2 linked regions of the Paraneptunicella aestuarii genome follow. The protein of the gene in region 2 binds, or shares a complex with, the protein of the main gene of each other region. Links are inferred from orthologs where the notes say so. Each region holds a gene or a part of one and is shown on either strand. Other genes may lie near its edges.

The links.
Region 1: the proteins of nrdA (region 2) and KIH87_RS07745 are in contact, whole or in part, in an NMR structure (PDB 1QFN), measured with the Escherichia coli proteins. The link is inferred for Paraneptunicella aestuarii from one-to-one orthologs.

What each region holds. Positions count from the first base shown.
Region 1 is NZ_CP074570.1:1,844,272-1,855,015, forward strand. The notes cover bases 8,004-10,744. They hold KIH87_RS07745 (GrxA family glutaredoxin), read right to left. Parts: upstream 9,636-10,744; coding sequence 9,372-9,635; downstream 8,004-9,371. Other genes in these bases: KIH87_RS07735 (M2 family metallopeptidase), read right to left, coding at 8,004-8,272; KIH87_RS07740 (TetR/AcrR family transcriptional regulator), read left to right, coding at 8,657-9,316; nagZ (beta-N-acetylhexosaminidase), read left to right, coding at 9,864-10,744. Outside these bases: KIH87_RS07715 (ABC transporter substrate-binding protein), read left to right, coding at 1-621; KIH87_RS07720 (ATP-binding protein), read left to right, coding at 844-3,069; KIH87_RS07725 (SixA phosphatase family protein), read left to right, coding at 3,078-3,599; KIH87_RS07730 (PilZ domain-containing protein), read left to right, coding at 3,797-6,331; more of KIH87_RS07735, read right to left, coding at 6,425-8,003. UniProt on the Escherichia coli protein: The disulfide bond functions as an electron carrier in the glutathione-dependent synthesis of deoxyribonucleotides by the enzyme ribonucleotide reductase.
Region 2 is NZ_CP074570.1:2,008,701-2,019,694, reverse strand. What follows is about bases 11-3,001. They hold nrdA (class 1a ribonucleoside-diphosphate reductase subunit alpha), read left to right. Parts: upstream 11-340; coding sequence 341-2,662; downstream 2,663-3,001. Other genes in these bases: nrdB (class Ia ribonucleoside-diphosphate reductase subunit beta), read left to right, coding at 2,792-3,001. Outside these bases: more of nrdB, read left to right, coding at 3,002-3,922; class I ribonucleotide reductase maintenance protein YfaE, read left to right, coding at 3,932-4,201; KIH87_RS08390 (AI-2E family transporter), read right to left, coding at 4,379-5,452; KIH87_RS08385 (hypothetical protein), read left to right, coding at 5,596-6,177; bepA (beta-barrel assembly-enhancing protease), read left to right, coding at 6,389-7,840; KIH87_RS08375 (peroxiredoxin family protein), read right to left, coding at 7,884-8,375; arsC (arsenate reductase (glutaredoxin)), read left to right, coding at 8,496-8,849; wrbA (NAD(P)H:quinone oxidoreductase), read left to right, coding at 8,849-9,418; KIH87_RS08360 (DUF2069 domain-containing protein), read left to right, coding at 9,427-9,810; KIH87_RS08355 (hypothetical protein), read left to right, coding at 9,851-10,994. UniProt on the Escherichia coli protein: Provides the precursors necessary for DNA synthesis. Catalyzes the biosynthesis of deoxyribonucleotides from the corresponding ribonucleotides.

The sequences.
Region 1 (10,744 bases), 160 kb from region 2 along the record:
GGTGATGTTATTGTTGCCAATAAACAAATTGAATCATTGGCGGATTTGCAAGGCCAGCCCGTTGGTTTTGAATGGCAGGCTTTAAGTCATTATGTTGTTCAAATAGCTTTTGACTCTGTTGGTATTTCTCAGCCTAAAGTTGAGCATGTTGAAGCCGAGCAGGTGAATGCAGAATCTATGCTGTCATCGGGGGCTATTCAAGCCTATGTCACTTATCCACCAATTTCGACTCAATTGTTAAAATCTGAAAATGTACATGTGATCTTTAATAGCAGCAGCACACCTTACAAAATAATTGATGTGATTATGTTAAAAGGGGACAGGGATCCTGTCCTCAAGAAAGATTTGCGTCGTCTCTGGGAAGCGGTGATGAAGAAAATCAACAATAATCCTGAGCCTTTTCTCGCCTTTATTGCAGAACAATTAGGTGTTGATGTTGAGCTGGCAAAGAAAGAAATTTCAGGCGTTGAATTTTTGGATTGGCGGCAACAAGCTCATTTGCATGAAGAACCTGAAAAAGTGAAAAAGTTGCTTAAACTTGCGTGTGAGATTACCCCTGCTACAGCGTTAAGATGTTTAAAAGATTTGGATTTGATTCATTTTGTTGACCCTCAACTATAATCTACGTGATGCTCTTCACATAAAAGAGCAATGTTAGTAGCTAAAAGAGTGCCGGATAGATAGAATCCATCAGGTAATATAAATGTCCATAATTGTGTTGTGTATGCCGATGTGGTCTGAAGCCGAGGTTTAAGCGATGTCGCTTGAGTATAACAGTACTGTCTTTGGTATCATCTTCTTGTCTTGCGTGTTCGCTCATCTCATGTGTCAGCAGGAGCAATAATGAAGTGGTCTATTTCCACCAAGGTTTTGCTTCCCATGGGCGTGTTGTTCATGCTGTTTTTTCTTGCCCAAAGCTATTTAATCAATCGGTCGACTCAAGGCATTCTCCTTGAAACTTCTCGTAATCGAGCTCAAGAAATGGCCGATGCAGCTGTATTAGCCTTGGAAGCTGACTTAGGGCGCAGTAATTTCACTCGTGTTGCGACAAACCTGGCGAGTTCAGAGGAAGTTGAGTTCGTTATTTTTGTTGATAAGCAGTCAAACCAGATTATAGCTTCCAGTAGTTTTAAATACCGCAAAGATATTATTGATTTACCCGGAGAACTTCGTGAAAGAGTGCAAAGTGCGTTGAGAACACGAAAATCGCAGTTTGTTGATCTTGGAAATAATGATTTTTGGTTTAGTTACAATATTCGTACAGTGCCTAAAGGTAGCAAGGAATTAAAGAATTATTTAATGCTTATTAAATGGAGTGGTGAAGCTGTTAACAAGGCGATAGAAGATGCGAATCAGATCCATTTTCTGTATTTGTTTTTAGGCTCAATTATTTTTGCATCATTAGGTTATGCTCTGTTTCGGCAATTTACGCTAAACCCACTTGATAAATTGATGAATAGCATTAATAGAAAAGAACCGGGAGAGGTATATAAAGATTTTCCTGATAGCGGCTATGATGAATTTCAATTGTTATCGAATTCGCTGTACCAAATGTCTTTGACTGAACTGAAAAGTTTGGAAGCGATGGAAAAAGCGAAAGAAAAGGCCGAAGACATGTCGGCACTTAAGTCGGCATTTCTTGCCAATATGAGCCATGAAATCAGAACCCCGATTAATGGTATTCTCGGCTTGGTTCAGGTAGCTCAAAAGTCTGATAGTCCAGAGCAAATTCAACAGTATCTACAGAAAATTTTTCTTAGCGGACAAACCCTGGTTGGCATTATCAATGACATTCTGGATTTTTCGAAATTAGCGGCTGGCAAGGTGGTGATTGATAATATTGACTTTTGCCCTGATCAGTTAGTTGAGCAGGTCATTGAGTTGTGCCGTAATAATGCTGATTTAAAAGGGCTTAAACTACATGCGAATTTAGCCGCAGATTTGCCTTTAAGTATTCGCTCAGATCCTCTTCGCTTGCACCAGATTTTACTTAACTTGGTTAACAATGCCGTTAAATTTACTGAGAGTGGTTCGGTAACTATCGATATGTCGATGGAACTGACAGAAGAGCAAATTTGGTTAAAGGGTAAGGTTATCGATACTGGCATTGGTATTCCTGAAGCTAAGCAGACAACACTCTTTGACGAATTTGTTCAGGCTGATGGTTCTACTACCCGTAAATATGGTGGTACGGGATTAGGGCTGACTATCAGTAAGAATTTGGTCGATTTGATGGGCGGTGAAATTGGTGTTCAAAGCAAGGAAGGAAGAGGTAGTTGCTTCTATTTTAGCATTCCGGTTTTACCCAGTGCCCATTTTGAACTTCAAGAAAAACTGAAAGATGTGCTGGCGTTGATAACAGTCGAAAATGGTGATCTGGAGTCATGTGGTCTTTCTGCGCCTATGTTGGCATTGATAAAACGTTTAGACGTATTTAGTAAAGGTGAGAGAAGGGTGCGTTTGTGCTCTTTGGGGGAATTTTTGGATATGGGAAATCTGGGAGAGGATTTCACGGTTATTGTTAATGCAGATGAAGTGTTATTGAGCTCTCGTAAATTACCTCCTAATGTTCACCCCTTATACACCAGCGTTAACCGGGAATCATTGATTAACCTTTTGTACAAAGGGGTGGTGTCTCTATCTCAGCCGAAAGGTAATAAAGAGGGAGCATTTGAACCTTTTGATTCAGAGAACAAAAAACGCATATTGCTGGTAGAAGACAACATTATTAATGCCGAAGTGGTTATGGCAATGTTGGCTGAACAACACATAGAGGTTGTGCATGTTGAGAATGGTGAGCTTGCCGTTAATTTCCTGAAGGATAATGCTGCCGATCTGGTCTTGATGGATGTACAAATGCCCGTAATGGATGGTTACACTGCGACTCGTGAAATAAGGGAAACATTACATTTGGATATTCCTGTTGTGGGATTGAGCGCAAATGCATTACCGGATGAAATTAAGAAAGCCAAAGCAATGGGGATGAATGATTACCTGGCCAAGCCTATTATTAGAGACATGCTGTATGAAAAAATGCGCCAGTGGTTGTCGGTTGATAAAGTGGTTTGAGGCTGATTTTGAAACATTTGGTATTGTGTCGTCATGCTAAATCAAGTTGGAAATATCCCGTAGAGGACTGTTATCGCCCACTTAATAAAAGGGGGTTGCTCAATGCTGTTGATATGGCCAGATGCCTGGCAAATGAAGAATTGAATGGAAAATCCTTTGATTGTCCACAATTGATCTTGTGTTCTCATTCTGTACGCACTTATGCGACAGCGCTAGCCTATATTGAGGAAAATCGCTGGCCGATCAGTGTGTTATCTTTGGAACCCTTGATTTATGAAGCATCCGGCCAAACGCTTCTTTCTATTCTTGCGAAAGTAAAAAAGAGTGTTAACTCACTTTGGTTAGTGGCTCACAATCCGGGTTTGAATTTGCTTGCAGAATATCTGCTGGGTAAAGAATTGGAGAATATCGTTACCAGTGCGCAATTACATATATCGCTTGATATTGAAAATTGGAAAGAACTCCTGGAACAAAAGACCATTGTTTCCAAGTCCAAACTAGTGCATTGGCTACAGCCATCTATGTTGTAGCGTCTCTTTTTCAATACCTATACTTTAATGACTCCCACTAAAGAGGTTGCTATAGTGAGAATGTTGATTCGAGAATAATCACTTTAAACCTGTTCTAGCAATACTTAGATGCAGGAACGTTTGTGAGTTGGGGAAGTCACAAGTGAACATATCAATATTTCATCTCTGATATGGGGCAGAGACTGATTGAATGATGAATGGTGAATGGATTGGGTAAAAGCAAAGAGATTTTTAAAAACCTTGATGTCAATCTTTCTGTTGAGTCTATGCAGCATATTTATTTGCAGGCTCGGGAAAATGAACCCAACAGTAGTGATTTCGTGCTCAAAATGGAGGTTCGCAGGCTTCTAAAACCTTGTCGCCAGGTGATCGATTTGCGTGGCAAAGTGGATGGGATTTGTGAACGTTATGAGTATGAGGATATCAATCACTTTATGGATCCTGTCGCGGCTCAGGTGTTTGAAAAACAACTCGGTGTTTTCGGTGATTTTACGATTGGTGTATTTGAAGCTGTGCATAAAACCGAAAACAATTTTCGGGTTCGTTATGAAAAATCTGTCGTTGAGGCTCAAGAAAGCTTCAAGGCTGGCAAGTCACCTGCACTAGCGCAGCAGTCGGTCGAGACCCAATCTGCACCTCAAATATCGTATCTGGTTCCCTCGTATTGTTTTGCTGATATTGACCGTAGAAAGGAAGAAAGAATGAATTTCTTCTGTAAGGTCGAATTACGTTCCGATTGTAATGAAGTATTTGAAGCCCGTTCTCTGGATCTTTCCTTACATGGCATTCGAGTACGTACCAATAGTGAAATGCAGTTCTCCGTGGGGGACGTATTTCAACTCTATTACACCGGATTGGAAAACAAGTATGTATTGAATGATGTCAATGGAGAGCGATATCAAGTCGTTAATATCATTCGTCATGATGACGAGCGGCAAATCGGATTAAAACGCATTCAGGTAACGCTTTATGACAAGGTGACGGTATTTTTACGTGATCTGATACGTACCTTGAAACCGGTGAGAAAGGTGAATGTGAGTAATTCACTGCGCTCGCTCAATATAAAAGGCTTGGAGCAGTATTTTATTAAAGGCTCCAAGTCATTTCCGGTCTTTATAGTTCATTCTAAAGGTGAGTTCTATCCTCGATACGCTTTATCCAATGAAGTGAGTGCCAAATCGCTTTGTTATTGGAGTAACAAGCAACAGCAGCATTGTTTATCCGTATTATTAAGTCAGGAGCGCCTCTCTTATATTATTGAGCGGGGAATTACCGAGCTATACGCCTATGCCTTTAATACCACCAGCAAAGATGATGTGGTTTTTTATACGGCTATGGATTATGAGTTAAAGGACAACGAGCTATTGCGTAGCTCTTTTCTTGCTTATGCTACCAGGCAAGCCAGTTGGCGAGTTTATAAACTACAAGTTAAAGAGATCTCTGAGCAGCAAAGTTATCGCCCGTTGACCACTCCTCAGGCGAAAAAAGAAATGGAAGAGGGGAAAATTCCCATTTCTGTGCGAGCCTTAAAAGTAGTACGAGCGCTGAGTCATATGGTGCTGATGACAGATATTACCGATGAAACTCAGGTTTTGGCCTATCATCGCCATAAAGTCAGCCAGAAACACTATAAGGCGCTATTACGATTTCGTCAGGCAGAGCCTGATGAGTCAAAGTCATTTAGTATGATCCAGCTTAATAACTTGCGCGGTGATATTAAGCAAACACGCAGCCCGTTTCCTGTGAGAACCAATGTTATTCTGGAAAAAGACGGTGTAAAACAGGATGGTGTGACCGATTTGGTAACCCCTTATTTAATCCGGGTTGGATTGAGAGAAGGGTTGCCCTGGCAAGAAGGCGAAGTGCTAAAGATTACCTTCCCTGAGTTGAAAACGCGCTCCAAGCATCACCAAATGGTTGATCTACCTTTTGAGGTTGTCGATATTGGTGCCGGCGGTAAATTTGTCTCGTTAAAACCGTTCAAAAAGCGAGATAGTGATATTCACACAGCGGAACATTTCTTTATTAACTATTCGCGAACAGTAGCTGAAAAGCACCTCAATAATCCGCCATCAAAGATTGAGGATTTACCCGATGCATTACGCAATTTGTATGTGAATAATGCCTTGAATTTTGGCTTATATTTTAAGCTTCATGGTAAATATCGATTACCCGCAGCCATGTCTCGCCCGGTTATTCCTACTCGAATTGCGACCTTGTTCAATTTGGGCATTGAGGCCGACAGAACCAGTAATGTTCAAAATATGTATACCCTGTTTTCTGATGGCGAATATGAACAACACTTTGTCACTGAAATACTCAAGATGATGCCTTCCAAGGGTAAACCAGAACTGAGGGAAGGGGTGATGAAAGAAATTTTTATTGCTTACCATCCTGACGCTAGCTCGCTTGAGAAAATGGTTACAAGTAAGCCAAGTGAAGACTTTGCCAGCAATATGGAACGCCAAGACTATATTGCTACCTGTTTGGCTCGTGGGATTTTCTTTTCAGTTACTGTATGGTTTTCTCAATCAGCGGATATTGACTGGGAATTTTTGAAAGAAGAGCGAAACTACGTGCGCAAAAACGCCAGTGAGGAACTTACCCAGTTTGAAAATGAGCTGAAAAAAATCATAGGGGTAGGAGAGGTTATCGATACAACGGATGAAGTCATGCGTCGATATGGATTTAGCGAAGAAGAGATCTTATTGAATCGAAAACCCAGTGAATAAGAGTTCGTATTACTTTTGCTAAGGCTCGTGTATTGAAATCAAGAATGAAAAAGGCGTTCAAAAGAACGCCTTTAGCTTATATGCAAGGGGTGTTTACCAACCGCACTGACGGCCTTTATTTTGCTCATCTAACCAGGTTTTAAGTGGAGCAAAGTAATCAAGAATTGCTGTTGCATCCATTTCTGGCTTACCTGTTAATACTTCCAGAGCTTCTTGCCAAGGTTTGCTTTGACCCATCATCAACATTTTATTTAATGCTGCGCCAGCTTCTTTGTTATTCGCAATAGAACAGCGATGAACCGGACCTTCGTCACCCGCAATTTCACACAAAGCTCTGTGGAATTGGAATTGTAAAATATGAGCAAGGAAGTAGCGGCTATATGGTGTATTACCTGGAATGTGGTATTTCGCACCTGGGTCAAATGCATCCGCAGGGCGCTCTACAGGTGATGCTACGCCTTGATATTGCTCACGTAGTTCCCACCAGTATTTGTTGTAATCTTCAGGCTTGATCTTGCCGGAGAATACACCCCAGCGCCATTTATCAACTAGCAAACCAAATGGAACGAAGGCAATTTTGTCCAAAGCGGTTTTTAACAACATACCAATGTCGTTTGACGCATCAGGAATTTCGTCAACCAAGCCGATGCCTTTCAGGTATTTAGGTGTGATGGACAATGCGATGGTGTCACCGATAGCTTCATGGAATCCATCGTTTGCAGAGCTTTGGTACAACAGAGGCTGCTTGTTATAGGCACGCTGATAGAAGTTATGGCCTAATTCGTGGTGAATAACGGCGAATTCTTCCCCTGTTTTCTGGATACACATCTTAATACGCAGGTCGTCTACGTTGTCCAGGTTCCAGGCAGAAGCGTGGCACACAACGTCGCGATCAGCGGGTTGTTGGAACATCGAGCGCTCCCAGAAAGTCTCTGGTAGAGGTTCAAATCCCAAGCCTGTAAAGAAAGCTTCCGCTTGCTTAACCATTTTGATTTCGTCATAGCCGTTGTCTTCCAATGCTTTGGTCACATCAATGACTTTCATTTCCTGCTCTGGCTTAACAACATCATAGATATTGGACCACGTTTGTGCCCACATATTGCCAAGCAGGTGAGCTGGAATAGGCTTATCTTGTGGAACAATATCTGTGCCGTAAGTTTCACCCAGTTCAGCTCTTACGTGGCAGTGAAGTGCATCATAAAATGGCTTTACTTGCCCCCATAGACGATCAAGCTCTGCTTCAAAGTCGTCAGATTTCATGTCATATTTGCCGCGCCAAAGCTCACTGATATCAGCAAAACCAAGCTCTTGAGCTCCCTTGTTCGCGATTTCAACTTCTTCCATATAAAGAGGTTTCATGGGAACAGAGACTTCTCGCCAACCTTTCCAAAGCTCCAACAGTAATTCTGGGTCGCGTTGAGTCGCCATAATGGAACTCATTTCTGTCAGAGTCATACATTTCTTGTTGTCACCGTCGCCTTGGCAGTATTTTCCAGAGCCATACATGCCTTCCAGGTCTGTCTGAATTTGAGCTAAACGCTCAGATTGCTTGGCATCGGACGGTGGTGGTAATACCAGGGAATGACGCAACAAGTCCAACATACGACGAGTGTCAGCGTCTACTTCTACATTGTTGAATCTGGCCGATTCTTTAGCCATTTCAGAAGCTTTGCTGGAAACACGCTCACCAAGATAAGCCGAAACATTGGCTGTATCCTGATTAATATAGGTTTGATAAGCCCACGCTGCTTGAGCTGCTGGTAAGGAAAGCTTATTTAATTCTTCCTGAGATTGTTTCAGAAACTCTTTTGCTTCTGCCGCAGTAGCTTGAGGGGAAACTTTGGCACTTGTGTCGTTTTTAGGTGATTGTTCAGAGCATGCTGAGAGACCGAGCACTGCGCTGATAAGCAGTGCCAGGCTGGAGGATTTTGCTTTTATCATAATATTAATAATCCTGAGTTGTTGCTGTATTCTATCGTCGAAGTGATGAGTGAACCCTTGTGTCTTTTAGATAACAGTTAACAGGTTAAAACCGAAAATTAATGTTACCTTCACTCTCCTCGACATTCCCATGTATTAAAATAATCGGCCAGTATAATCAAAAAACGACGGATAAACAGACTTTGTATGTAAGCGGTGATTAATTTGCGATAAGTAGCGCAAATAATGAGATAGGGACTTTTATTTTTTACGGAATTTATTGAGGTTGAGGGCGTTTACCCTGAGGCTTGGATCTTATGGCGATAGGTTAGGCATCTACAGACTTGCACTTTCGTAAACATGCCTATAGAGTCAGGTGGATATGATTGGATTTTGTATTGCTCTGTGAACACGAAAAATAAAATTCTTAATGCTGCCGAATTGTTGTTCTCTGAACTGGGATTTGACAACACATCACTGCGCTCGATTACCAGTAAAGCGGATGTAAACCTCGCATCAGTGAACTACCACTTTGGTTCCAAAAAAGAACTTATTCAGGCGGTTCTTGATCGATATCTTGGTGTATTGATGCCGGAAGTGGATAAACGCATCAATCTTCTCTCTGAGCACCACCCTAATGCTAATGCAGAAAATTTGTTTGAGTTGATGGTTGAGCCGCTTTTAATGCTTGATTCGGTAAGGCCCAATGGTACTCGTACTTTTGTGCAGTTATTCGCGAAAGCTTACTATGAATCTCAAGGGCACGTGCGCAAGTACATCAATATCCATTACGGCGATGTTATGAAACGTTTTAATGGAGCCTTGTATGCCACGGTTCCTCATTTACCTAAAGAAGAAGTGTTTTGGCGTTGGCATTTTGCTTTGGGATCTTGTGTTTTCACAATGGCTTCAAGCCGGGCATTAACGGATATCGCTGCGGCAGATTTTCACGAGAAGATGGATATAGCTGAACTGATCCGCAAGGTTATCCACTTTGTTGCTGCGGGTTTTGCTGCGCCTGGCGCGGTGAACATCAAACTATATCCCGAGAGAGATATAGCCTGATGTAATTGGCGTTTTCTTTTAGTGTTGACTCAATGAGATTAAGTCAACATATGGTTTACTCGTATAAACCTAAATGCGCTTTGGCATAAGCCTCAAAGTCAGTAAATCCTCCGATATGTTCTTGATCCAAAAAGATTTGAGGTACGGTTTCTACCGGTTTACCCACGGTTTTTTCCAAATCAGCCTTGCTGATACCTTCTTTTTGAATGTCGATATAGCGAAATTTGAAGTCATCGCGCTCTTCACTTAACTTTGTTGCTAAATCTTTTGCTCTTACACAATAAGGGCATCCTTCACGTCCAAAAATGACAGCGTACATTGTTTTCTCCCGGTTTTTTCTTACAGTCATATAAGAAGAATCATCATTTAATGTGACTATTCTAGTTCATGTATTTCAATGGAAAAGACGATTAATTCGATTTAATTCATCAGTAATTACGATTAACCGGAGATTGACGCATTTTTGATAGGTTGCCGGGCAAATGATTGTATTTTCTGGCACATCTTTTATATTGGTGCGCAATAAAAATCATTATAAAGACCCTTTATGGCACCAATAATGTTAGATCTCACCGGATATGAGCTGACTCCGGAAGAAAAAGAGATCCTTGAACACCCCTTGGTAGGTGGAGTCATTCTGTTTACTCGCAATTATCACGATGTCACACAAGTAAGAGAACTTGTTCGGCAAACTCGCGCAGCGGCACGAAATGAATTGCTGTTCGCTGTTGATCATGAAGGGGGGCGTGTACAACGTTTTCGTCAGGGGTTTAGTGCCATTCCTGCAATGGGAAGTTTGCAGAATTCCTTTCCTGAAGATATCAATACGGCCTGTCAGTATGCCAAAAGCTTTGGTTGGTTGATGGCAGCTGAAGTGCAAGCTGTTGATATTGATATTAGTTTTGCGCCGGTACTGGATATTCACGGTATCTCAGAAGTGATTGGCGACAGAAGCTTTAGCGACAACCCGCAAGATATCATTTCAATAGGCGCAGCTTTTATTGAAGGGATGCGAGAAGCGGGCATGAAGTCAACAGGCAAGCATTTTCCGGGTCATGGTAATGTCCTGGAAGATTCCCATATTGCTATCCCTGTTGATAAGCGAGCGAGAGGAGATGTTTTCAACATTGATATGTCTGTATTTAAAGCCGTTCATGAGCAGGGACTGTTGGATGCCGTGATGCCAGCGCATGTGATTTATCCAGACGTGGACGACATGCCGGCGGGTTTTTCTGAGGTTTGGATTAAACAGATTTTGCGTCAACAGCTAGGGTTTGATGGTGTTGTCTTTTCAGATGATTTAGCGATGGAAGGTGCGACAGGCATTGGTAGCTTTACTCAACGTGCTGAAGCGGCATTTAACGCGGGTTGTGACATGGCATTGGTATGTAATCACCGAAAAGGCGCTATTCAGGTGTTGGATGAGTT
Region 2 (10,994 bases):
TTATTCGGTAATCATTTTCTTGATTTTGATAAATTAACTATCGTTTTTGAAGTTTTAAGTTAGCTCCTACTAACAAAAAGTCACATGTATGTTTAGTAATACCTATGCCCCAATATCTTGGGTTGAATTTATTTAAAAACCTCACTATCTTGTGTTTCGGATACTACAATTAGTGGCGACTAATTGAGCTCCCGGGAATGGCTGAACAAAAAATAATAATAGCTGTTCGAGTGCGCTAACAGGAATAATTCAATATCCCGGTAACTATCATCCCGGTAGCAATCGGTGTTGTTTTGCGCCTGAATTACGATAAAAATTAAAAAATGGCTGATCTATAAGTATGAATAACGACCTTTTAGTTACCAAGCGTAATGGCGAGAGGGAACCCCTCGATCTCGATAAAATCCACAAAGTAATCACATGGGCGGCGAAAGGACTCGATAACGTATCTGTCTCCCAGGTTGAAATTAAGGCTCACATCCAATTCTTTGACGGCATCAAAACCGAAGAAATCCACGGGACACTGATTAAATCAGCAGCCGACCTGATTTCCAAAGAATCTCCGGATTATCAATATCTTGCAGCACGATTAGCCATCTTCCACTTACGTAAAAAAGCTTTTGGGCAGTTTGAACCACCCAAATTGCTGGATCATGTTCGCAACATGGTCGAGAACGGCAAATACGATAAGCACATTCTGGAAGATTACAGTGAAGCCGAACTGGAACAAATGGATGAATACGTCGACCACTGGCGTGACATGGATTTCAGCTATGCAGCCGTTAAACAGCTGGAAGGCAAGTATCTGGTACAAAACCGCGTTACAGGCGAGATCTTTGAAAGCGCTCAGTTCCTGTATATTCTGGTTGCAGCCTGCCTGTTCTCCAAGTATCCAAAAGAAACCCGTATGGGTTACATTCGTCGTTTTTACGATGCCACATCACAGTTCAAGATTTCTTTGCCTACGCCAATTATGTCAGGCGTGCGCACTCCTACCCGTCAGTTCAGCTCATGTGTACTGATTGAAACGGGTGACAGCCTGGATTCCATTAACGCCACTGCTAGCGCTATCGTAAAATACGTCAGCCAACGCGCTGGTATCGGCGTTAATGCCGGTCGCATTCGTGCTTTAGGTAGCCCTATTCGTGGCGGTGAAGCATTCCACACCGGTTGTATTCCATTTTATAAATACTTCCAAACGGCTGTAAAAAGCTGTTCACAAGGTGGTGTTCGCGGTGGCGCGGCTACCCTGTTCTACCCACTTTGGCACCTGGAAGTTGAATCGCTGTTAGTTCTGAAAAACAACCGCGGTGTTGAAGAAAACCGTGTCCGTCATCTGGATTACGGTGTGCAATTCAACAAGACCATGTATCAGCGCCTGATTAAAGACGATTACATCACCCTGTTCAGCCCATCCGATGTTCCCGGCTTGTACGACGCCTTCTTTGAAAATCAGGATAAGTTTGAACAGCTGTATACCCAGTACGAGCAAGACGACAGTATTCGTAAAAAACGCATTAAAGCCATCGAGTTATTTGGCCTGTTCATGCAGGAACGTGCCAGCACGGGTCGTATCTACCTGCAAAACGTGGATCACTGTAATACTCACAGCCCGTTTATTGCGGAAGTTGCACCGATCCGCCAAAGCAACCTGTGCCTGGAAATTGCCTTGCCAACCAAGCCACTTAGCCATGTTAACGACGAGAATGGTGAAATTGCCCTTTGTACGCTGTCGGCGTTCAATCTGGGTGCGATTAATTCTCTGGATGAACTGGACGAACTGGCAGACCTGGCGGTACGTGCTTTAGACAATCTGTTGGATTATCAAGACTACCCGGTTCCTGCTGCATACAACGCGACTATGGGACGTCGTACACTCGGTGTAGGCGTGATCAACTTTGCTTATTATCTGGCGAAGAATGGCGTGAAATACTCCGATGGCAGCGCCAACGGTCTGGTTCACAGAACCTTTGAAGCGATTCAATACTATTTGTTGAAAGCCTCAAACGGACTGGCGAAAGAGAAAGGCGCTTGCCCGAAATTCAACGAAACAACTTATTCTCAAGGTTTGCTGCCCATTGATACCTACAAAAAAGATCTGGACAGTATCTGCAATGAACCTTTGCATCTGGATTGGGAAACATTACGTAAAGACATCGTAGAGCACGGCTTACGTAACTCAACTTTATCCGCTCTGATGCCGTCTGAAACCTCCTCGCAAATTTCCAATGCCACTAACGGCATTGAACCTCCGCGTGGACATATCAGTGTAAAAGCCAGTAAAGACGGTATCTTGAAGCAAGTTGTACCTGAATATCACAAGTACAAAGATGCTTATGAGCTGTTATGGGACATCCCTTCTAACGATGGTTACATTCAGTTAGTTGCTATTATGCAGAAGTTTGTCGACCAAACCATCTCAGCCAACACTAACTACGACCCAGGTAAGTACGAAGGCGGTAAAGTGCCGATGAAGCTGTTGCTTAAAGACTTACTGACAGCCTATAAACTGGGCGTAAAAACCTTCTACTACCATAACACCCGTGATGGTGCTGCGGACGCATCCCTCTCCGATTCAGCCACTAGCGGTCAGGCGAACCAGGCTGAAGAAGTGATAGAGCAGGAAGACGATGATTGCGCTGGCGGTGCGTGCAAAATCTAATTGCACGCATCCTGCGTTTTACCTGCACATAAACAGGTATTGCATTTGAAGTGTTGGCAAAAGCCAGACAAATAAGATCAGGTATTAAGTTCAAGGCAGAACCAAGTAGCGAATAACAAGAGTCAAGCAATGAAATACACCACTTTTAACCAGTTTACGACGAATCCGCTTCAGGAACCTATGTTCTTCGGTAATCCGGTGAACGTTGCACGTTACGACCAACAAAAACACAGCATTTTTGAAAAGCTGGTTGAAAAGCAAATCTCTTTCTTCTGGCGTCCAGAAGAAGTTGACGTCAGCAAAGATCGTATTGATTTTCAAAAGCTGTCTGACTCAGAGAAGCATATTTTTATCTCGAATCTGAAATACCAAACCCTGTTGGATTCCGTGCAAGGCAGAAGCCCTAACATCGCTTTCTTGCCTATCGTATCGTTACCTGAACTGGAAACCTGGGTTGAAACCTGGTCTTTCTTTGAAACCATTCACTCACGTTCTTACACGCACATTTTGCGCAACCTGTTCAGTGAGCCCAGTGCCATTTTTGAAGATATCGTGGTTAACGAAGAAATTAAGCGTCGCGCCACCGACATCTCCAAATACTACGATGATCTGATTTACTACACTCAGCTTTGGCAAACACAGGGGGAAGGCATTCATACCATTGACGGGGAACGTCACATTGTTACCAAGCACGAACTGAAGAAAAAGCTGTTCTTGTGCATGAACTCGGTTAATGCCTTGGAAGCAGTGCGCTTCTACGTCTCTTTCGCTTGTACCTTTGCTTTTGCAGAACGCGAGCTGATGGAAGGTAACTCTAAAATCATTCGCCTTATCGCCCGTGACGAAAGCCTGCACTTAACCTCGACCCAGCATATTTTGAATATCTGGGCAAAAGGCAAAGACGACCCGGAAATGGCAGAAATTGCCGAAGAGTGCAAAGAAGACGCAACCAATATATTCCTCAAAGCCGTAGAGCAAGAGAAGCAATGGGCAAAATACCTGTTCCAGAATGGCTCCATGATTGGTTTGAATGAAGAAATTCTGTGTCAATACGTTGAGTACATTTCCAATGAGCGTATGGCAGCCATCGGTATGGGTAAACCTTTTGACGTGAAAAGTAACCCGCTGCCCTGGATGAACAATTACCTCAACTCTGACAACTTCCAGGTCGCGCCACAAGAAGCAGAAATCAGCTCTTATCTGGTGGGGCAAATTGACAGTGAAGTCAGCGCCAACGATTTTGATGATTTCGACCTGTAGTTTTGGTTGATGTCTGATCCAAAAGAGACTCTATTGATCACCATCAATTCCCAACAAGCCATCGAGTACAGCAGCGGAGAAACGGTACTCGAATGCCTTGAAAACAGGAATATTGAGGTACAGTACCACTGCCGTGAAGGGTTTTGTGGTGCTTGCCGCACCCGCTTGAAACAAGGCGAAGTGGAATACAAGATCGCCCCACTCGCCTACGTCGACGACGACGAAATCCTGCCCTGCTGCTGCGTACCGAAAACGAATATCGAAATAGAAGTGGAATAACGTTTCACTTCAATCTTGCCAGAACCTTTCCAAACTGAACATTGAATCAAATGTGTTGAATTTGATGAGTGACCGACTTCAATAAAATAGAAAAGAAGAGAAATTGTTGCAATACAGGCATGGCGACGGATAGCGGCCTGATACACACCGCTATCCCTTGAATGTTTTTAACGAACGTTACTCATCACAGGCTTTAGAGAATTCCTTTGGTGATGACCAGGCATTGAATAAAGCACGTACCAGGCTGGCTAGAGGTATTGCGAAGAACACGCCCCAAAACCCCCATAAACCTCCGAAAAACAACACGGCAATAATGATGTAGACCGGGTGCAAACTGACCGCCTCAGAAAACAGCACAGGTACAAGCACGTTGCCATCAAGCGCCTGAATAATAGCGTAAGCAACCATAATCGACCAAAAATCGGGCGTAATACCCCACTGAAATAATGCCACGGCAGCGATGGGTAACGTCACAACGGCTGCACCAATATAAGGGATCAATACAGAGAAACCGACCAAGACACCCAACAACAATGAATAGCGCAAATCCATCAGAGCAAAGGTGATAGTTGAAACGGTTCCCACAATAATAATTTCAATTACCTTGCCACGAATATAGTTCAGAATCTGAATATTCATTTCCTGCCCCACCTGCTTGATCAAGCGGCGTTCTTTTGGCAAAAGATTGGAAATATTATCAAGCAGTTGCTGCTTATCCTTGAGCATAAACAGCACCATAATAGGCACCAATATCAAATAGATAAGTAATGCTGCCGCACCAAACAATGAACTAAATGAGGCAGACAATAGCCCCTCCCCAATCTTCACAACTCGCTCATCAACACCACTGAGCATTTTCTCGATTTGATTTACATTGATAAATTGCGGGTAGTTATTCGGCAACGCGGTTATCCACGCCTGCGCCTGTTCCCAAATCTGTGGCATTTCATTTGCCAGGTTCAAACTTTGCTGCCAGATAACCGGAACCAAACCTATTGTGGCTAACGTCACCAAACCAACAAATAAGAGCAACACGACACTGCTGGCGTAAGTTCTACTCAAACCCATATTCTGCAAACGAACCACTGGCCAGTCGAGCAGATATGCCAGTACGATGGCAACAATAACAGGGGCCAGCATATTTCCCCAGAATAGTAAAATCAGGCTCGAAATTATTAACAAAAACAGCAGCATGGCTGAATCTGGATCTGAGAACTTGCGTTTATACCAGCGACCAAACACTTCGAACATTTGATTTCCTTTTAATATAAAACTGATGCATCTGAATCAGGAGAGACAGGATCATCATCTTAGCAAAGAAGTATCCATCCCAAAATTTTAATTGCGTGTTATAGTTAACTAAATTCGTGAGAAAAGTTACCGGAAAACGCCGCATGAATAGCCCCGAATCTCTGAAAGAAATCAATATCTTGAAAAAAAGGCTTAGCTGGGGTGAGTTACCTCCCTTCTATCACATGATCGCCAACTCGGTTGCAGAACTTGAAGGCATTCATACTCACGGATTTGAACACCCTTTAAAACGCCTGATTAATCGCCAAAACTGGAATCTGGATAGATTGAAAGGAAAAATGGATCTCAATGGCGAAATCCAGGTTGAGCGCAAACCCAAATTAACCTTGTATCGTAAGTTCCATGATGGCAATTACGAGATACATTGCGCTCCTACCAGCCAGGGCGGCCCGGTGTTTGTTTATGCCAAAGGCGACCCCTTTATTGATTTTAGGGTCTGGGATCCCGCCACAATGGGATGCATTCTACGTTTGCCCAAGTTTGCAGATTTTATCGTCCATGCCTACCGTAAGGGAGATGAAGCGGATCGTATATTGATAAAATACACGTCAGATATCATTGATAATTTACTCACAACGCTCGCAAGTGAAGTCGACATAGAAGAATACAAAGGGCAATCAATTAAAGATGTGCTCAGTGAAATTGAAGACACACTTAAAAAATAAAAATAAAAGTAAGAAACAATAGATAGGAAATAGCGGTCAATATAACTTAACATCGCTTCAGTATTGTTGAGAAAATCAGCAAGCAAAGCGTTTAAAATGCATTTTACGGAACTATTCCTTGTCATTTATTTCAAAATAGTAAATTCAAGGTCAGTTCAAACAACATCGGTTCAAATCCAAAATAATGTCGTTGCCAATAACTCAATCATTCATGAAACAAACATTTTTCTTTTTATTGTCATGCTTTTTAAGTTTTTCCAGCCTGGCACAAACACAGCATATTAATTCTCAGAAGAATGCTTTGCCTTCTATTGGCGTTGTTGCATCCGAAGCGATTAGCATTGAAAAAGAGCAGCTCATTGGCGACGCCTTGATGCGTCAACTCAGAGCACAAGCGCCCATCATCATGGATCCGGTTCTGGAGGAATACCTCAACGACCTGGGGAATCGTCTTGTTATTCAAGCCGAAGATGTCAAATTCCCGTTTAACTTCTTTTGGCTAAACAATAAAGATATCAATGCCTTCGCCTTCTTTGGCGGTAATGTAGGCGTGCATACAGGACTGATGTTAGCCGCTGACAACGAAAGCGAGTTGGCTTCGGTACTTGCACACGAAATCAGCCACGTCACTCAACGCCATGTGGCACGAACCATTGCAGCAAGACAAAAAAGCTCACCGCTACAGGTAGCCAGCCTGATTGGCGGGTTGATCCTGGCAGCCGTAAACCCGGAAGCCGGTATTGCGGCTATATCGGCAACCAATGCCGCAAGCCAACAATTCAGCATTAACTATACTCGCTCAAATGAGCAGGAAGCTGACCGCGTTGGATTCCAGATTATGCGTAAATCCGGCTTTGACACCAACGCCTCCGCCACTTTCTTTGGCAAATTGGCAGCAAAAGAGCGCTCTCGCTCAAAAGCGCCAGCATTTTTGATGACGCACCCTCGCCCAGAATCTCGGGTAGCTGATGCTCGTAATCGTCAATTACTCAGCCAAGCCAATTCCATAGCACCAAGCCTGGCTTTCCATTTAGCGAAAGCGCGCGTGATCGCTCGATACTCGGGCGATGAGAAATACAATATCCAGTTTTTCCAGAACCAGATTGAAAAGCAGGAATATGTCTTTGAAGAGGCAGCTAAATATGGTTTAGCCATGTCATATCTGAACAATAACCAATCCGATGAAGCGGAAGCATTAATCAATGAGCTATTGGCACAAGATCCTGAAAACCTGTTTTATCTGGATGTTGTTACCGACATCTATCTGGCTCAAGGACAATCGCAAAAAGCCGTTAGCAAGCTGGAAGTGTTAGCTAAAAAAATGCCGAGAAATCGCGTGATCACGCTAAATCTGGCTAATGCAGCAATAAAACAGGGGAAATACCAATACGCCACCAATATCATTAAAGATTATTTATTGATAAATCCGGAACATACGCTGTCGTATCAGTTGCTGATTGAGTCTTATGGTAGCAATAACCAGATGCTGGAAATGCACCAAACCCGTGCGGAATGGTTTTCGTTGATGGGCGCCTACCCCAATGCCATTGATGAGTTACATTCAGCTTATAACTACGCCAAAGATAATCACCTGGAAAAGCAACGTATTCGTGCTCGAATAGAACAGTTTAGAGAAGCTCAGGAACAGGTTCAGAAACTTTAGATCGAGCCATTTGCCTGAGCTATCTCTTGATATTTTGAACCAGCTATTTTTGACCTTTGTGCGCCTGACTTTGCAACATGGCAATAGCGGCAAACAAGGTCTCTGAGGTTTGTTCGCCAAGCAGCTTTTTCTCAACCTTACCTTCTGGAGAAATCAGGAAAGTAGCGGGTAACTGTTGCGGCTTTGGAACCATTAAATTAGGCTCAGGATCGGTTCTTACCACTGGAAATTGCATGTCATATTTCTGCTTTAGCGCAGTAAGTTCTTCCAAGGTTAAAGCATCATAACTGGCAGCAATTAACTTGATATTCTTGCCTTGAATCTGATGATGAAACTCGTTTAGCTCCGGCACTTCGCGTAAACAAGGGGCACACCACTCGGCAAAATAGTTCAATACCACCCATTCACCTTGAAGCTCGCTCCAGGAGATTTTATCTCCCTGCACAGTTTGAAAATCAAACCGCATCATTTGTTGCACCGCAACACCCAAGACCATTGCCAACGCGGCTCCAACTATTAAAAGAGATTTATTCAAGAGAGCTCCTTACATTCGATCATCATTAGTTCTGCCTAGAAGGTTCAATTCAAGTGCCATTTAACAGCAATTTCGGTATAAAATACCCGAAATTTGATTAGCGAATAGATAACAAACACCATGTCAAATATCACGATATTACACAATCCACGTTGCTCCAAGAGCAGACAAACGCTGCAAATTCTTAATGACGGTGGCTATGCATCAACCGTTGTTGAATACCTGAAAACACCACCCGATGCCGCAACGCTGGAGCAAATCAAATCCAAATTGGGCTTGTCTTCCTATAAAGACATGATGCGCACCAAAGAGCCTGAATTCCAAGAGCTTGGATTGGACGCCAAAGATATTACCGAAGTGCAGCTGTTGCAAGCAATGGTGGATTGCCCGAAGCTTATTGAGCGTCCAATAGTCATTACTGACGATGCAGCTCGAATCGGTCGCCCACCTGAACAAGTGTTGGAAATTCTTTAATGCACGACATTTTGGTACTTTATTACAGCCAACAAGGCAGTACCCGTCATCTCGCCAATCAAATTGCTTTGGGGATTGAACAAGCGGGCTGTATTGCACGCTTACGTACCGTGCCATCGCTGCACAACCCAGATGCGGAAACACAAGATCCATTAGTACAGAAGCAAGACTTGGAAGAGTGCATTGGCCTGGCAATGGGCAGCCCGACTCGTTTTGGTCAAATGGCTGCGCCCTTAAAACACTTTTGGGATAGCACCAGTGACTTGTGGCTGAAAAGTACGTTACAAGACAAACCGGCTTGCGTGTTTACTTCAACGTCCAGCTTACACGGTGGGCAAGAAGCAACCTTGTTATCCATGATGTTGCCGCTACTTCATCATGGCATGGTGTTGCTTGGTATTCCCTATGCGGAACCCGCCTTGCATACCACAACAACTGGCGGCACGCCTTACGGAGCCAGCCATTTGGCTCATAACAACAATATTCAGCTTTCAGACGACGAAAAGCAGTTGTGTACTGCGTTAGGCAAACGTCTGGCAGCAAACGCATTAAAATTACAGCAAAATTAAGGTAACTCATGTCTGATAAAACCAAACTGTTCAGAGCAATTGCATTATTTGGCTATTTTGGATTGCTGATCTGGATGGTGCTTTGGCATTTCGTGCTTATTCCCGACTCTCCCTACTCGGTGCTATTCCGGGTACTGTTCTGGATTGTTCCTTTGCTATTGCCACTAAAAGGCATGATCCAAGGCAAGCCTTATACCCACGCTTGGGCTAACTTTATTGTTATGTTTTATCTATTGCATGGATTAACCGCTATCTATTCAAATGCCGATGAATGGGTTTATGCGCTTATCGAGATATTATTGGCAACTGCGATGTTTATCGGGTGTAGCTTCTATGCAAGGTTTAGAGGCAGAGAATTAGGTTTGGGATTGAAGAAATTAAAAACGGAATAGCAGGTTCTAATTGTAAAGGATGAGTTGAGGAAGGTTAAAAATGAAAAAGCAAATTGCAGTGTTACTTGTTTCTTCATTCGCATTAGCGACGTTAAATGGGTGTGGAGGCGGCTCTTCAAGTTCCAGCAAGAACTCATCAAGCGCTAATAGTAGTTCCTCAACCATCAATACCGCCCCATTAAATGAGCGTTTATCCCTTATCGCTCCTAACCTCATCACAGCCTACCAAGCCACCGGGTTAGTTGCCCATATTGATGGTGGCGCAGAAATTGTGTCATCACACTGGCAACAAATCAGTGGCCCCGAAGTCACGTTCCTCGCCGGCAATAGTCAGGTAATAGGCTTCGATGTTGCCGAAGCTGGCGATTATACCTTTAGTTATTCAGCAACCGACTCCACAGGCGCAACGGCCGAGCAACAAATCAGTTTTACAGCCGTTCCCAATTCCAGCTCAGAACAAGCCAATGTCAGGTTGGATCATGCCGTAACAGAACAAGGCAAAGTATCGTTAAGAGTAGACAGCAGTGTGCCAGATAGTTTGTTCAATGTGTCATGGCAGCAAGTGGCTGGGGTGAGTATTCCCACCAGTTCCATGACAGTTCAAGGGCAATACCTGTTTTTCGATGCACCTGTGGTTTTAGAAGATGAACTACTGGAATTTAGAGCGACGATTACCACGGAAGGTGGTCAGCAACTCTCAGACACGGCTTTTGTGCTGGTTAAAAACACCGCCATTAACAATAGCGGTTATTTCCCCGATGTTGTAGAACGGGTTGTGTCTGAAGATGTCTATCCATACATCAGCAATACTGCTTACAGCAATGCGTTGGTGGATTGTTTGTACAATAATTTGATTGATGAATCTTGCCTGTTCTCTACCTTGCCAATTATCGCCAAAGATCAAAGCGCATCGTCTAACAATGTTCCAAGCATCGAAACCATTATGCAACGCGTTGTGGTTTCCCATGATTGGATGGCACAGCGTTTTCAACAGTATCTTGAAACGTCTCCCGTTTCAGAAGACATTCGTCGATTGCTAAAAGCCGTAACAGGCATCGTCATCGCAAATGATGTACGCCCCAGCTTTTATTGGGCGGCGACTGGGGCGATTTATCTCGACCCGGCTAACTTTTGGGTTACACCACAAGAGCGAGACACGCTCAATGATGTGCCTGACTATCGCA